Flectobacillus major DSM 103: one gene and its partner. The protein of the gene in region 2 interacts with the protein of the main gene of each other region in a pairwise test. Links are inferred from orthologs where the notes say so. Each region holds a gene or a part of one and is shown on either strand. Other genes may lie near its edges. The genes, in order: ruvC and ruvA.

Region 1 (3,202 bases), 1.4 Mb from region 2 along the record:
CATTGTCAGAACAAACCAATATTTACGTTTGCTATAACAAAACTTGTAAGCTGCCTGTACAAACAGTAGAGGAAGCTTGGCTACAAATTTTGGGCTAATAGTAGACACATACTTACACGAAATTGCACAAAGAAAATGACTGGGATTTTGTGTAAGTATGTGTAAAAGTGGGTAAAGGCATTTTAGGGAATGTAAACAAACTCTATTGCTTCTGATGATTTCTTGTCGGCATACAAAATAATCTGTTCTACTTTGTCATTGATTTTGAACCTTAAAGCAGTGGTATTTGCTCCTTCTTTGCCTGTATTGTTGGCAAAAATGGTCAGAATATTCTTGCTATCGCTTTCCAAAGAAATATCTAGTAGCTTAGGCTTGTTGGTTAATAGATGTTTTTCTAAAATATATTTCCCATTAAAACATACCGAAACAATATCTCCATCTTCATTTTCGTGGTCAAATAATTCTAGCGGTAATACCAACGAATGAACTACAAATTGTTTTTTTACCAATACCTCGCGTTGCATATCACAAAATTGCCTTTGGGTTTTGTGTTCTCTGATTGGGCGTGAAATTTGCTTTATCGGTAAGTTATAACTCATTTGAAAACCAAGGTAGCCAACATCTTCGGTAATAATATTTGCACCAGTAGGATTATTCCCTTGGTAGCCAATAATGGTATTTTCAACCATTTTATCGAACGGAATCCCAATTCTGATACCAAACGACAACGACCGCATATCGTCGGCTGGTCGCCAAAAGGTTTTGCCTAGTTCAAGCGTAATCATATTACTTTTGGGCTGTGTGATATGGCTTTCAATACTAAACCCTTGTCCGTTAAAAACCCAACTATCATTGTCTTTGGCCGACTTGCTATATAAATTGAGCGTTCTAGCCCCTAGTTCTATGTAGTTGCGCATTTCGCCCAAACCCCGCCGACCTTTCGAGGCCGATGTGTACATTATACCAACCGAGTAGCCCGTTGTAGCGATGGTATTATGCCAAGAGGCCGCTTGTTTGTTTTTGATAAAAAACTGATAGGGGCTATCGAGCGAATAGCTATGCGGTGATTGCGAATAATGAATCCCTATTTCTGCTTTGAAAATATGATTGTTTTTGAGAAGCTTGCTATAATTAACGCCCAAATCAAACGAGCCTACTAGCCCATAAACTTCGGTAGACCCCTGTTTATTGACCCGAAAATTGGCAGGAAGCGAAAAAAAAGGATAAGGGAAATTCGCCATAGGCTGCTGCCCATAGCCATCGACCGAGCGAATAGATTGCGGAAAACCCAATGTAACCAAAGAGGCTGAAGGTTTTATACCAATCGTCGAAATACCTTGCTTATACGAAAGCTGGGCTAGTGACTGAAAAGACACCAACAATATCAACCATACAAGTAATAGTAGGTGTCGCATAGAAAAAAGGGTTATTGAATATTGAACAACCTAAAGTGCTAAGAAGCAAGGTAAATGGCAAAAACGTCAACCATTGTAAATCGTTAATCTGAGGTATTATTTGATTCTTTCGGGGTTTTCGTTGACAAATGCCCCCCAGCCTTTTTTAGTACCCTTATTGGTAGGCATAATATTGTTGCCATGAAAATGATGACATACCGCAATACCAAGGGCATCGGTGGCATCGAACATCGTAGGTTCAAGTTTCATTTTCAAGAGGTGGTCGAGCATACTGGCTACTTGCTCTTTTGAAGCGTTACCATTGCCCGTTACCGACTGCTTAACGGTTTTGGGCGAGTATTCAACAATAGGAATTTGTCGAGACAAAGCCGCCGCCATAACCACCCCCTGAGCACGCCCAAGCTTGAGCATCGACTGAACGTTTTTTCCAAAAAAAGGAGCTTCAATTGCCATTTCGTCGGGCGTGAATTCTTCGATGATACCTATGATTCGTTCATAAATTTTCTTCAATTTCAATTCTTGGGTAGTATATTTGCTAACATTAATTACCCCATACTGTAAAACAGATATATTGCCTCGTTGTACCAAAATGACTCCGTAACCCATAAATCGAGTACCGGGGTCAACTCCTAAAATAATTTTCTCTAATATTTCTGCCATAATTTGGGTTGCATTTTTCTTTAAAATCCAAAAGAAAACTTGCCAAGTAAATGATTGATGAATACAAAGGTAAACATTAAACCGTGTAAAATATTGATAGATTCTCTGATAAAATCGCCTAAAAAATGGATAGTAGGACTAGGCAAAATCCTTGTTTTCGTAGGGATTCTTTGGGCTTTACAACAGAAATTCGCTGAAAAACAACAAGGTATAGCCGATTTACTAGGTGCTTTGTCACAAACTTGGACACTCAATAATGTTTTGGCTTTTGTAGCCGTTTTTGTATTAATGCTGGTCAATTGGGGCTTAGAGGCCAGAAAATGGCAATTATTAGCCCAAAAAATAGAACCAATGTCTTTCTGGGCAGCTTATCAGTCGGTGTTATTGGGCCTGTCGTTGAGCTTTATTACGCCTGCCAACATGGGCGACATTGCGGGACGAATCTGGAAACTCACCCACAAAAACCGCTCGGCTAGTATTGGGGCTATATTGCTAGGCAATGCCTTACAATTTTATGTGTCGCTGGTATTGGGCTGTGTGGCATTGTGGCGTTTAGTTGCTCAATTTCATCTTTGGAACAACCTAGAAGGTATCGTATTGGGCTGTTGTGGACTATTTTTTATGGTGCTTTTGGGGTTATATGTAAGTCGCAATGCCCTGAGTCAATATTTGAGCCATGCCCGTTGGTATAGTTATCTTCAACAATATTTTTATATCATAGCTACATATTCATGGTCAGAAATTATAAGTACTCAATGGATTGCTTTTTTGCGTTATCTTACTTTTAGTGTACAGTTTGTGGTTGTTTTGAAGATTTGTCATGTCGATTTGCCCTTGCTAGACCTACTTACTGTGGTATCATTGGTATTTTTAAGCAAAACCATAATTCCCGCTTTTAACTTTATCAGCGATTTGGGTATTCGAGAATTTTCGGCGGTTTATTTCTTTACTTACTACCATGTCAATGTGTCTGCCGTAGTATCGGCAACCCTCAGCCTGTGGCTTATCAATATCTTATTGCCAGTGGTGGTTGGGGGTGTATTTGTTTTTACTATTGCCAAAAAATGATTTTTATACCTCTTATCAGTATTCTTGGATTATATGCGTTGCTCAATGGCGTTTTGCTA
Region 2 (3,107 bases):
TTGGCATTTGGTGTTGGCTGCTTATAACACAGGACCGGGCAATGTACGTCGGGCTATTCGCCGTTGTAATGGGGGGCAAACCTTTTGGGATATTTATAACTGCTTACCTCGCGAAACACGTGGTTATGTACCTCAGTACATCGGTATTTTGTATATGATGCACCATGCCGAATCGCATGATATTGTAGCAGAAAACTATGAGCAAAGAATTGAACACGATACTATCCAAGTGAATAACTACTTAGATTTAGACAAGCTGGCATCGTTGAGTAATATTAGTTTAGAGAATATCCAAAAACTCAATCCTCATGTATTAACTCATATATTACCAGGGTTTACACGCAATTTTGCTTTGCGACTTCCCAAAGAGGAATTGGCGTATTTTCGAGCTAATCGTGCCATGATTATGGATTCGGCATCAAAATTGCCAACAGGTATTGTAGGAAGTTTACAACAAGATGTACTGGCCGAAACCAAAACGTCAACCTCCGAAGATTCAACACCTAATACCAAAACTATTGTGTTGGCATCTAACCGTACCAAACAAGAGTTGGTCGAAGATGATGTAGAGGATGTGGTTATCAACAAAAAACCCAAAAAGAGTAGCTATAAAGTTAAGAAAGGAGATAATCTCTTTAATATTGCCGATAAGTTTAATGTAGAAGTGTACGACCTAAAGGTTTGGAACAAGCTCAAAAAATCGAATATTCAAGTAGGACAAACGTTGGTGATCTTCAAAGAAGTAGCCGTAACAAGCTCTGAAAAATACGCCAAGTCAAATCGTACTGAAAAAGAAGCAGTTCATAGTGGTAAAGTAAAATTCCATAAAGTAGAACAAGGTGATACCCTCTGGAATATTTCTCAACGATACGGTGGTATTTCGGTAGAAAAGCTTAAAAAAATGAATGGTATAAAAGGAAATGTTGTAAAAGCTGGTATGAAAATCAGGGTTTCGTAATTATCTTTTTCCTATTTGTTGATTTCGTATAAAAGTCCGCATCTATGCCGTTTGGCTTATGCGGACTTTTTATGTATTTTTGAAATTATCATTTCTCAAAACATAAAAAAGAGTATCTTTCTTGAAAAGTAAACGTTATAAGAAATAGCATAGAGCAACGATAGTGTTTACGTTTGCCAATGATTAAACACATATAAATTTTAGCAGTAATTATGATTGCCTATATCGATGGTAAATTGACTTATAAAGACCCCGCATACGTTGTAATAGATGTAAATGGGGTTGGATACGAATTAAAAATTTCTCTTCAAACCTACGCCGCACTCCAAGATGGAGTAGAACGATGTAAACTATTTACCTATCTGAATATCCGTGAAGATGCCCATATTTTGTATGGCTTTAAAGAACCTGACGAAAAATCCCTATTTCTTGATTTGATTAGTGTTTCGGGAATAGGGCCTAATACGGCTTTGATTATGTTGTCGTCGTTGTCGTCGGCCGAGATTCGTAACGCTTTGGTTTCGGAAGATGTAAAAACTATCCAGAGTATTAAAGGAATCGGTGCCAAAACAGCTCAACGGGCTATTATTGAGCTGAAAGATAAGCTCAAAAAAGAACAAATGTTGGCTGGCCCTCAAACCTCATTTTTACCTACTACAGGCTCAAAAGTGCGTAACGAAGCCTTGGCAGCCTTGGTTACTTTGGGTATTCCTAAAAATGTGGCAGAAAAGAGTATAGAGGCTATTGTGAAAAAAGAAGGCGATAACTTGACTGTAGAGCAACTCATCAAATTAGCCTTACGATAATTGACTAGGTGTAAGTAATATGGCTGATTTTGAGACAAATTTGTAAGAAATTTGAGGCTGTCACTAACCGTAATTTTGAGCGTAGGGAAGGAATACTAAGTAGTAAAAAAAGCCAACCCTCAAAAAATATTAAAGAGTTTTGGTCGTTGTGGCATTGTGCCACTTTGACATCACCTCTGTTTTGACTATTAAGCTGTAAACTGTGCAACGGAAAAAGTTTTACATACTTTCAGGTAGTTTTGTATTGTCAGTATTTGCGTCTTTAGCATGGGAGTTCCCTACGCTAGAGGAAAAAACTGTTTATACAACTAATAATACCCAGAATAGCTCTGCGAAAGCCGATACTGTTCGAAAATCTGGTCGTCGTCCTCGATATAGACTAAAAGACCGCTATACCAATCGTTTTTCAGATAAAACCCCATCGTCACCATTTATCATAAAAGATACCAAAACTACCTCTACCGAGTTTAAACTGGATTCGGTGGGTAGAATGGCAGTTTATGAAAAACTCAATAACCTTAACGATAATCCTGACTACAGGCCAGCTCAGCAGCTTTCAATAGCCGAATATGAAAAGGTTCAACAAAATCGTTTTGTTCGAGACTACTGGCGGAAATACGCTGCCGCACAAGATGGTAAAGATGACACCAAAGGGCGAGGACTATTGCCTAAAATTGAATTGCCTCCTGCTATTGATAGAATTTTTGGAGGAACTGAAATCGACTTCAAACCCAATGGTAATATATTACTTGATATAGGATATATTGGTCAGTTTATCGATAACCCAGCGATTCCTGTTCAGCAACGTTATATTGGTAATTTAAACTTTAATGAACAAGCTCAGATTAACTTTCAGGGTAAAATCGGTAATAAACTCAATCTCAATACCAATTTTGATACCAAGGCAAGTTTTAATTTCCAAAACCAATTAAAGCTTAACTGGCGTTCAAACGAAGAGGATATTCTTCAGAATATTGAAGTTGGTAATACTTCTTGGACACTCAATAGCCAGCTTATTCCTGGTGTACAGAATCTTTTTGGGGTAAAAACTCTTATGCGTTTTGGCAAAGTAGACGTAACTGTAGTGGCTGCTCAACAGCGTTCTAAACAAGATTGTATTACTCTGAAAGGTGGTTCGCAAGGCAAAAATTTTGAAATTCGTGCCGACAATTATGATGAAAACCGCAACTTCTTCTTATCGACGTATTTTCGTAACAAATATGAAGGGGCTTTAAAAAGCCTTCCTGTAATTACCTCGGGGGTTACTGTTACAAGGGTAGAGGTGTATGTGACCAACCGCTCTCAAAATACCGAGACACTACGAAATATTGTGGCTTTTTCTG

The links.
Region 1: the proteins of ruvA (region 2) and ruvC interact in binary tests that used the Escherichia coli proteins (3 or more experiments, as listed by UniProt). The link is inferred for Flectobacillus major DSM 103 from one-to-one orthologs.

The regions. Positions count from the first base shown.
Region 1 is NZ_KE386491.1:2,306,507-2,309,708, reverse strand. The notes cover bases 294-3,156. They hold ruvC (crossover junction endodeoxyribonuclease RuvC), read right to left. Parts: upstream 2,076-3,156; coding sequence 1,512-2,075; downstream 294-1,511. Other genes in these bases: FLEMA_RS0113160 (glycosyltransferase family 2 protein), read left to right, coding at 3,140-3,156; FLEMA_RS68440 (lysylphosphatidylglycerol synthase domain-containing protein), read left to right, coding at 2,169-3,143; FLEMA_RS68450 (hypothetical protein), read right to left, coding at 294-1,415. Also shown: FLEMA_RS0113245 (thioredoxin domain-containing protein), read left to right, coding at 1-98; more of FLEMA_RS68450, read right to left, coding at 183-293; more of FLEMA_RS0113160, read left to right, coding at 3,157-3,202.
Region 2 is NZ_KE386491.1:876,130-879,236, forward strand. Bases 200-2,967 are described here. They hold ruvA (Holliday junction branch migration protein RuvA), read left to right. Parts: upstream 200-1,170; coding sequence 1,171-1,764; downstream 1,765-2,967. Other genes in these bases: FLEMA_RS0105470 (lytic transglycosylase domain-containing protein), read left to right, coding at 200-958; sov (T9SS outer membrane translocon Sov/SprA), read left to right, coding at 1,967-2,967. In the rest of the region: more of FLEMA_RS0105470, read left to right, coding at 1-199; more of sov, read left to right, coding at 2,968-3,107. UniProt on the Escherichia coli protein: The RuvA-RuvB-RuvC complex processes Holliday junction (HJ) DNA during genetic recombination and DNA repair.